3 regions of the Streptomyces sp. NPDC017095 genome follow, and region 3 is predicted to be linked to each of the others. Evidence: riboswitches for the same ligand, from Rfam matches in the RefSeq annotation. Region 3 holds a riboswitch; each other region holds the start of a gene.
What was found. Region 3 has a riboswitch for S-adenosylmethionine ahead of thrC (threonine synthase). Riboswitches for the same ligand answer to the same signal wherever they lie in the genome.
Positions count from the first base shown of each region.

Region 1 (3,267 bases), on a different contig from region 3:
TCGCGGTGAGGCCGCGGATCAGGCTGCGTCGGGAGAACTGGCTGGGCATGGCTGTCCTTGTCGTCGTGAGGTGCGGGAGGCCCGCGGGTGGTCGGTCGGAGGAAGGAGCCGGGAAGGCCGCCGGGGCGGTCAGGCGGTCAGGCGGTCGGGCGGTCAGGCGGTCAGGCGGTCAGGCGGTCAGGCGGTCGGGCGGTCAGAGGACCTTGGCGAGGAAGTCGCGGGTGCGTTCGTGCCGGGGGTTGTCCAGCACCTCGGCGGGCGGGCCCTGTTCCACGATCCGGCCGGCGTCGATGAAGACGACGCGGTCGGCGACCTCGCGGGCGAAGCCGATCTCGTGGGTGACGATGACGAGGGTGGTGCCGCCGCTCGCGAGGTCCTTGATGACGGCCAGCACCTCGCCGACGAGTTCGGGGTCGAGCGCCGAGGTCGGTTCGTCGAAGAGGATGATCCCGGGCCGCAGCGCGAGGGCGCGGGCGATGGCGACCCGCTGCTGCTGTCCGCCGGACAACTGCCGTGGATAGGCGTCGCACTTGTCGCCGAGGCCGACGCGGACGAGCAGTTCGCGGGCGAGTTCCCGGGCCGCCGGCCGGCTCAGTCCGCCGGTGGCGACGGGCGCGGCGGCGATGTTGTCCAGGACGGTCAGGTGCGGGAAGAGGTTGAAGTTCTGGAAGACGAAGCCGATACGGCCGCGCTGGGCGAGGATGGCGCGCTCGCCGAGTTCCTTCAGCCGGTTCCCGTGCCGCTTCACGCCGATCAGTTCGCCGCCCACGCTGACGTGCCCGATCTCGGGCTTCTCCAGGTGGTTGATCACCCGGAGCAGGGTCGACTTGCCGGAACCGGAGGGCCCGAGGATCACCGTGACCTCGCCGGGGCGGACGGTCAGGTCGATGCCGTCGAGGACGCGGTGGGCGCCGTACCACTTGTGGACGTCGTGCACTTCGAGCGCGGCGGGCGCGGCGGGCACGGTCTTCGCCGGGGTGTGTGCGGTGGTCATACGGCGGCCTCCCTGCGCAGCCGGGCCCGCAGGTCCGTCAGCCGGGCGCGGACCTTCTGCAGCGGGGTCGGCGGCAGGGTGCGGGTGGCGCCCCGGGCGTAGTACCGCTCGACGTAGAACTGGACGACGGACACGGCGCTGGTCAGGATCAGGTACCAGACGGTGGCGACCAGCAGCAGCGGCACCACGTCTCCGGGGTAGGTGCTGCCCATCGACTGCACCGTGCCGAACAGGTCGAGCAGGGACACGTAGAACACCAGGGACGTGCCCTTGATCAGGCCGATCAGCTGGTTGACGTAGTTCGGGGTGATGGACCTGAGGGCCTGCGGGAGGACGATTCTGCGGAACCGGTAGCCGCGGGGCAGGCCGAGCGCGGCGGCCGCCTCGTGCTGTCCCTGGTCGACGGAGAGGACGCCGGCGCGGACCACCTCGGCCGCGTACGCCGCCTCGTTGAGGCTGAGGCCGACCACGGCGATCGTCAGGTCGGTGGCCAGCCGCGACTCGTCGAAGGTGACGAAGGCCGGGCCGAACGGCACGCCGAGGCTCAAGGTCTTGTACAGGGCGCTGAAGTTGTACAGGAAGATCAGCACCACGATCAGCGGCACGGAGCGGAACAGCCAGGTGTACGTCCAGCTGACCGCGCGCAGCACCGGGCTTCCGGAGAGCCGGGCGAGGGCGAGCAGGACGCCTCCGAGGAGCCCGAGGACGGCGCTGAGCGCGGCGGCTTCGAGGGTGACGAGGAGTCCGTCGAGGACGGTCGGGCGCAGGAACCAGTAGCGGAAGCGGTCCCACTGGTAGAAGGGGTTCGTGACCAGACCGTGCAGGATCTGCGCGACGAGCACGAGCACGGCGGCGGTGACGATCCACCGGCCGGGCCGGCGCAGCGGCTGAACTCGCTGCGCCTTCAGTGCTCTTGACGGTATGTCGGCGGGTATCGGCGCCTCGGCGAGGGAGACGGCGCCTGGAGGTTCACTCATGAGGGGCTCCGGAGTCGGACACCCCGGGCCGCGGCCGGGCGGGCGTGGGCCACGACGGCACGGGGGCACGAGGCGGCGCACGGGGCTGGCGCGGAACCGGGGGCTGGGCGGACGACGGCACACCGGGCGGCGGGTGCGCGGCGGGGACGCGAGGGTGGGGAGGAGTCCTCAGCCCTGGCGGCGGGCAGAGCCCGGTGCGGTACACAGTGCGCTGTTCACGCGGAGCAGATCGACGGCACGGTCGGCGACGAGCAGGCCGGCGTACGACGGCACGCAGCCCTGAGGGCGGCTTACGGCCGTCCTGGGAGCTGCGTCCATGGCGTCACCTGTCACTGTTCCGGCCCGGCGGGGCCTCGCGCTTACCGAAAACGTCATCCGGTCCGGTCGTCACCTGGGGCACCCCACCGCGGTGCGAGGGTTGCCGGTCAGCGAGCCAGGGCTTGGCGCTGACGCTCATGACCGTTCTGAGGCGTAAGTAAGGCAGTTGACCGTTCGAATGTCAACGCCCGTCCGCCTTGTGGACGGTGGCCGACCGCTGTCACCTGCGGCGGGCCTGCGAAGGCTGTCCGGCGTGGCTCGCCCAGTCCAGGATCTGGACGGCGGCCCCGGCGGCCTCCAGGCCCTGGCAGTGGCCGTGGTGGCGGCGGGCGATGCCGTCGAGGTCGAGATGGCGGCCGAAGGCCGGGTGGGCGGTGAGCCGGCGGGCGTAGGCCCACAGCGCGCGGTGGCCGGCGACGCGGTGCACGGCGGAGGCGTCGAGGTGGCAGCGGTGGACGGTGTCGAGCCGCAGCAGGGCGACCCACAGCTCGATGTCGGCGGCGGTGAGCCGGTCGCCGGCCAGGTACTCCTCCCCGTGCAGCCGCCGCTCCAGCCGGCCCAGGGTGTCCAGCAGCACGTCGAGCGCGGCGGCCCGCTCCTCCGGGTGGGCGCCGGCCCGGCCGGCGCGCTGCGCGGCCTCCTCGACGCCCTCGGCGCACATCCGCTCGACCGCGTCGAGCACGGACTCCAGGCCGGCCGGGTACAGGCGGGCGTCGTCGTCCGGCCGGAACCGGTCCAGGTCGCGCAGGATGTCGGGGGTGTGGGTGCTGACGATGCGCCCGGACCAGTCGTCGCTGAGGACCGGGCCGAGCGCCGGGCCGGTGTAGTGGTGGGCGCTGGCCTCGTACAGCGGGCGCAGCGCCGCGTGGCCGCCGCCGGGACAGTCCGGGACGGCGGGCAGGAAGGTGACCGGACAGCTGGTGTCCAGGCCGAGGAGGGTGTGGCCGACGGCGAGGCGCAGCCCGTCGGGGCAGGCGG
Region 1 covers NZ_JBIROU010000001.1:614,939-618,205, forward strand. Annotated here, with positions in the region: gene ACH4OA_RS02395 (transporter substrate-binding domain-containing protein) at 1-49, opposite strand, end outside; gene ACH4OA_RS02400 (amino acid ABC transporter ATP-binding protein) at 194-994, opposite strand; gene ACH4OA_RS02405 (amino acid ABC transporter permease) at 991-1,971, opposite strand; SAM riboswitch class IV at 2,322-2,432, opposite strand; gene ACH4OA_RS02410 (glutathione S-transferase C-terminal domain-containing protein) at 2,510-3,267, opposite strand, start outside.
Region 1: it holds a riboswitch for S-adenosylmethionine, as region 3 does, so the genes downstream of both, ACH4OA_RS02405 (amino acid ABC transporter permease) here and thrC (threonine synthase) in region 3, are expected to answer to the same signal.

Region 2 (3,267 bases), on a different contig from region 3:
GTACACGCCGGCCGAGATCGGCCCGACGGTCGACGAGAACGGTGTCGAGCGCAAGGTGCCTGCCTCGCACAAGCTGCGGGTGAAGCTGTCCAACGCCTACTTCGGCGAGGACAACCAGATCCCGAAGCCGTCCGCCGAGGAGTACAAGGAGATCACGAGCGGCCACGGCCACCACTGATCCCCGCGTCGCCACGCCACGCCGAAGGGCCCCGTCCGCGAGCCGGACGGGGCCCTTCGCCATGCCGCCGGGCTGGATAGGGTGGGGGGCGACGGAGCAGGAATCTGTACGAGGAGCGGCTGATGAGCGCTGTGACCCCCGCTGGAGGCGACACCGCGGCGGGCCGCTCCTGGCCCGCCCTGCTGAACGGCCTGCTGGACGGCCGGGACCTGTCCGCGGACGACACCGCGTGGGCGATGGACCGGATCATGCGCGGGGAGGCGACCGACGCCCAGATCGCCGGGTTCGCGGTGGCGCTGCGGGCCAAGGGCCAGACGGTCCAGGAGATCACCGGCCTGGTCCGCACCATGTACGAGCACGCGAACGTGATCGAGGTGCCCGGCCGCACCGTCGACATCGTCGGCACCGGCGGCGACGGAGCCAAGACGGTGAACATCTCCACGATGTCCTCGCTCGTCGTGGCCGGCACCGGCGCGAAGGTCGTCAAGCACGGCAACCGCGCCGCGTCCTCGGCGTCCGGCTCCTCCGACGTGCTGGGACAGCTGGGGGTCAACCTCGACCTGTCGCCGCGCCGGGTGGCCGAGGTCGCCGACGAGGCCGGCATCACCTTCTGCTTCGCGGTGAAGTTCCACCCGGCGCTGCGCCATGTGGGCGCCGCCCGCGGGCAGTTGGGCATCCGGACGGTGTTCAACCTGCTCGGCCCGCTGACCAACCCGGCGCGGGTGCGGGCCCAGGCGGTCGGGGTGGCCGTCGCCCGCGAGGCGCCGATCGTCGCGGGCGTGCTCGCCGAACGCGGCAACTCCTCGCTGGTCTTCCGCGGGGACGACGGGCTGGACGAGCTGACGACGACGGCCACCTCCCGGGTCTGGGTGGTGCGGGACGGCAAGGTCCGCGAGGAGTCCTTCGACCCGCGCGACGCCGGCCTCCGCCTGGTCCCGGTGGAGGCCCTGCGCGGCGGCGACCCGGCGTACAACGCACAGGTGGCCCGCCGGCTGCTGGACGGCGAGCACGGGGCCGTACGGGACGCCGTGCTGCTGAACGCGGCGGCGGCGCTGGTGGCCTTGGACCCGGCGGACGCGCCGCTCGCCGAGCAGCTCCGGGCGGGCATGGCGAGGGCCGCGGAGTCGATCGACTCCGGGGCGGCCCGGCGGGTGCTGGAGCGCTGGGTGGCCGCCAGCAACGCGTGAGGTGACCGGAAGCCGTCCCGCGATCCGGACACGGGGTTGCGGGACGACGATCATCTCGCGTACTTTTCTGCACCAGGTCATGAGTGACAGTCATGAGGCCCCGGCCGACTGTCCGGCAACCCTCCGTCCGTGGCGGGGTGCCCCGGGTGAAGACCAGGCCGTGGACAGCAAGGTCCACGGCAAGCGCGGATCCCTCGCACCACCAGGGATCCTGGTCGTCGAGGAGACTTCCGTGAGCAAGCGAATGCGTTAGGGCCGCAGAGCCCCGCCTCCGCACACCCTTTTCCCTCTTCACCCCGCCGCGTTCCGCATTCCTTCACGGGAGTTCGCCATGTCTGTCTCCACCGCTGCCACCGACCGGTCCGTTTGCACCCCTCTGCCCGTTCTGGGGGCAGATGTCTCCGTGCCGCTGGTCACCGGCGGCGAAGTCACCTACGCGGCCCTGGACTACGCGGCCAGCGCCCCCGCCCTCCAGCGCGTCTGGGACGACGTCGCCGCCTACGCCCCGTACTACGGCAGCGTCCACCGCGGGGCCGGCTACCTCTCCCAGCTCTCCACCGACCTGTTCGAGAACGCCCGTGCGGCGGTCGCCGAGTTCCTCGGCTGCCGGCCCGGCGACCAGGTCGTCTTCACCCGCTCCACCACCGACTCCCTCAACCTGCTGGCCCGGGTGGTCCCGGCCGGCTGCCGGGTCTTCGTCTTCGAGACCGAGCACCACGCCTCCCTGCTGCCCTGGCAGCACGCGGACGTCACCTACCTCGACGCCCCGCGCACCCCGCGGCAGGCCGTGGAGACCCTGGAGCGCGCCCTCGCCGAGCGCGACCCGCACGGCCCGGCCCTGGTCTGTGTCACCGGCGCCTCCAACGTCACCGGCGAGCTGTGGCCGGTGCGCGAACTGGCCGCCGCCGCGCACGCCCACGGCGCCCGGATCGTCCTGGACGCCGCCCAGCTGGCCCCGCACCACCCGGTGTCCGTCGCGGACCTCGACGTGGACTGGATCGCCTTCTCCGGGCACAAGCTGTACGCGCCCTTCGGCTCCGGTGTCCTCGCCGGCCGCGCCGACTGGCTCCAGGAGGCCGAGCCGTACCTCGCGGGCGGCGGCGCCAGCCGCAAGGTCACCCGGCGCGAGGACGGCGGCGTGGCCGTGGAGTGGCACGAGACCGCGGCCCGGCACGAGGCCGGCTCCCCGAACGTCATCGGCGCCTACGCCATCGCCTCCGCCTGCAAGGCGCTCACCGAGGCCGGCTGGGACGCCCTGGTCGCCCGCGAGCGGCACCTGATCGCCAAGGTCCGCGCGGGCCTGGCCGAGGTCCCCGAGGTGCGCGTGCTGTCCCTGTTCGGCGACGACGCCCCGCGGGTCGGCGTCATCTCCTTCGTCGTCGAGGGCTGGAACAGCTCCCACTTCGCCGCCGCGCTCTCCGCCGAGTACGGCATCGGCGTCCGCGACGGCCTGTTCTGCGCCCACCCGCTGGTGCGCACCCTGCTCGGCAGCGACCCGCAGACCCAGGGCGAGTGCGGCGCCCCGGAGGCGGCCCCGGGCGAGAAGTCCCTCAACGCCATCCGTGTCAGCTTCGGCGCGGGCACCCCGGACGAGCACGTCGAGCGCTTCGTCACCGCGGTGCGGGAACTGGTCCGGGACGGCGCGAAGTGGCAGTACCGCACGGAGGAGGGCCGCTGCGTCCCGGCGGTCTGACGCCGGCCCGCCGCGCGCCCGGCCGCGCCCCAGGGCCTGTCCGCCCGTTCCCGTCACGCGACGGCAACGGGCGGACAGGCCCTAGGGTCTTTCGTTTGGATCAGGCCGGATCAGGGAGCGGGGTCTGGTGCCGTGCATCGCAAGGCGGAGGAGGGCGCCATGGCGGAGCCATGGCAACCGACGACAACGCCGCGAGGTGCGGTGCCAGG
Region 2 covers NZ_JBIROU010000011.1:159,240-162,506, reverse strand. Annotated here, with positions in the region: gene ACH4OA_RS23100 (cytochrome bc complex cytochrome b subunit) at 1-178, shown strand, start outside; gene trpD (anthranilate phosphoribosyltransferase) at 301-1,365, shown strand; SAM riboswitch class IV at 1,441-1,557, shown strand; gene ACH4OA_RS23090 (aminotransferase class V-fold PLP-dependent enzyme) at 1,697-3,058, shown strand.
Region 2: it holds a riboswitch for S-adenosylmethionine, as region 3 does, so the genes downstream of both, ACH4OA_RS23090 (aminotransferase class V-fold PLP-dependent enzyme) here and thrC (threonine synthase) in region 3, are expected to answer to the same signal.

Region 3 (3,267 bases):
TGAATGTATCTGTCCAACTGCCGTCTGCAACAGGTCAATCGGACGAGAAATCTGGACGCGAGGGGTCCGGAATGTGGCGAGAATTCACCTGACTTCAGGGCAAGTCGGGCCCCATGAAAGCCACAAAAGCCGCAAAGAACCTGCACACTTTGGCTACTTCTTGTCGGGCAGGCGGCATGAATCCAGGGCCCGCGGCGCGACGGCCGCGACCGTGTTCCCCAACTCTACCGCGCTCAATCACACAGAATTGCCCCCTCCGTTTCTCTTACGGAGGGGGCAATCCGATGAACGCTCGGTTACCGCGGTGACCGGGGGCGACGATCAGCCGCCGGCGACCGCCGGGATGATCGAGACGCCGGCGCCGTCGGGGGTCGCCGTGTCCAGGCCCTGCTCGAACCGCACGTCGTCGTCGTCGACGTACACGTTGACGAACCGGCGCAGCTTGCCCTGGTCGTCCAGGACCCGGGCGGCGATCCCGGTGTGGTTCTTCTCCAGGTCGGCGATGACCTCGCCGAGCGTCCCGCCCTCGGCGGCGACCTCGGCCCGGCCGCCGGTGTAGGTGCGCAGGATGGTGGGGATGCGAACGGTCACGCTCATGCGAGGCCAGCCTCTCGGAAGGAGTCCAGGGTCGGGCGGATGGTGGCGGTCAGACCGGTGCCGGCCACCGCGTCCAGGGTCTTCAGGCCGTCGCCGGTGTTCAGGACGACCGTGGTCTTCGCCGGGTCCAGCAGGCCGTCCTCGAGCAGCTTGCGGGCGACGCCGACGGTGACCCCGCCCGCCGTCTCCGCGAAGATCCCCTCGGTGCGGGCGAGCAGCCTGATCGCGTCCACGACCTGCTCGTCCGTCACGTCCTCCACGGCACCGCCGGTGCGGCGCGCGATGTCCAGGACGTACGGCCCGTCGGCCGGGTTGCCGATCGCCAGGGACTTGGCGATGGTGTCCGGCTTCTGCGGGCGGACCACGTCGTGGCCGGCCTTGAAGGCGGTGGACACCGGCGAGCAGCCCGCGGCCTGGGCGCCGAAGATCTTGTACGGCCGGTCCTCGACCAGGCCCAGCCTGATCAGCTCCTGGAGCCCCTTGTCGACCTTCGTCAGCTGGGAGCCGGAGGCGATCGGGATCACGAGCTGGTCGGGCAGCCGCCAGCCGAGCTGCTCGCAGATCTCGTACGCCAGGGTCTTGGAGCCCTCCGCGTAGTACGGCCGCAGGTTGACGTTGACGAAGCCCCAGCCCTCGCCGGCCGGGTCGCCGATCAGCTCGGAACAGAAGCGGTTGACGTCGTCGTAGTTGCCCTCGATGCCGACGAGGTCACCGCCGTAGACCGCGGCCATGACGATCTTGGCCTGCTCCAGGTCGTGCGGGATGAACACACAGGAGCGCAGACCGGCCCGGGCGGCGGCGGCGCCGACGGCGCCGGCCAGGTTGCCGGTGGAGGAGCAGGAGAGCGTGGTGAAGCCGAAGGCGCGGGCGGCCTCCAGGGCCTGGGCGACGACCCGGTCCTTGAAGGAGTGGGTCGGGTTGCCGGAGTCGTCCTTGATGTACAGGCCGCCGGTCACGCCCAGTTCGCGGGCCAGGTTGTCGGCCTTGACCAGCCGGGTCCAGCCCGGGTTGAGGTTGGGCTTGCCGGCCACGTCCGCCGGGACCGGCAGCAGCGGCGCGTACCGCCAGATGCTGGCGGGGCCGGCCTCGATGCGGCGCCGCAGTTCCTCGGTGTCGTAGGCGGAGAAGTCGTAGGCGATCTCCAGCGGGCCGAAGCACTCCTGGCAGGCGAAGACCGGTCCGAGCGGCACCCGGTGGCCGCACTCGCGACAGCTCAGGGCGGCGGCGGGGCCGAGGTCGACGGCGGATTCGCTGGTGGTGGCAACTGTCTGCACAGCCATGTGAGGCGAGGCCCTTTCTCCTCATCTTCCTCACGACGCATCTCGTCGCGAGACGGATTTGGCACCTTCCCTAGCCGGGAGCCTCGCGTGGAAGACGAGTACCGGCTGGAGGGTTGCCGGGGCTTCATCGGGCCGTGTCCCTCTGCCCCTCTGGATGAGCTGTATGCGGTTGTGTGAACGCCCGCCGACCCCGACATGCGATGGTCACCGGCGTTGTTCAAGACTGTAACCGACGGCCAGGACAGTTGAGATAGTCGTCCGAACCGCGAGATGCATCACACGGAGACGTGTGGTCGTGACAGTGAGGAGCCGCCGACCGTGCTGGAAGAAGTCGAGCGCTGGCTGAGCACCCGCTCCTGGTCCGTGGCCGACCGCCCGCTGCACCAGGTGCTGGCCGCCAAGCAGCGCACGGGCCGGACGATCAGCGTCGTCCTGCCCGCCCTCAACGAGGAGGCGACGGTGGGCGACATCGTCACCGTCATCCGGCACGACCTCGTGGAGCGGGTGCCGCTCGTCGACGAGATCGTGGTCGTCGACTCCGGCTCCACCGACCGCACCTTCGAGGTCGCCGCGCGCGCGGGCGCCCGGGTGGTCCACCGCGACGAGATCCTGCCCCGCCTCCCCGCCGTCCCCGGCAAGGGCGAGGTGCTGTGGCGCTCGCTGCTGGTGACCCGCGGGGACATCCTGTGCTTCATCGACGCCGACCTGCGGGACTTCTCCTCCGACTTCGTCTCGGGGATCGTCGGACCGCTGCTCACCGACCCGGACGTGGACCTGGTCAAGGCGATGTACGACCGTCCGCTCGCCGGTGCCGCGGGGCAGGGCGGCCGGGTCACCGAGCTGATGGCCCGGCCGCTGCTGAACATGCACTGGCCGCAGCTTGCCGGGTTCGTGCAGCCGCTGGGCGGCGAGTACGCGGCCCGCCGCTCCCTGCTGGAGCAGTTGCCGTTCCCGGTCGGCTACGGCGTGGAGCTGGGCATGCTGGTGGACGCGCTGCACCTGGCCGGCCTGGACGCGCTGGCCCAGGTCGACGTGGGCGTGCGCAAGCACCGCCACCAGGACGGCCAGGCCCTCGGCCGGATGGCCGCCGCGATCTACCGCACCGCACAGCTACGGCTGGCCCGCGGCCATCTCATCCGGCCCGCACTGACCCAGTTCGAGCGGGGCGAGGACGGTTTCGAGCCGCGCACGTACTCGGTGGACACCGAGGAGCGGCCGCCCATGGCGGAGATCGCCGAGTACGCCGAACGGAAGGTGGCGTGAACGGGCCGTATACGGTCGGCTCCGCAGGTGGATCGCACGTTTGAGGGTTTACGGGCCGGGCTAGGTTGAGGCGTATGGCTCCCACGCACGATCCTGCCGAGAAAGCCCGGGTGCTGGTCGCGTCGAA
Region 3 covers NZ_JBIROU010000004.1:364,369-367,635, forward strand. Annotated here, with positions in the region: gene ACH4OA_RS10805 (MoaD/ThiS family protein) at 322-597, opposite strand; gene thrC (threonine synthase) at 594-1,877, opposite strand; SAM riboswitch class I at 1,896-2,038, opposite strand; gene ACH4OA_RS10815 (glucosyl-3-phosphoglycerate synthase) at 2,196-3,140, shown strand; gene ACH4OA_RS10820 (trehalose-6-phosphate synthase) at 3,251-3,267, shown strand, end outside.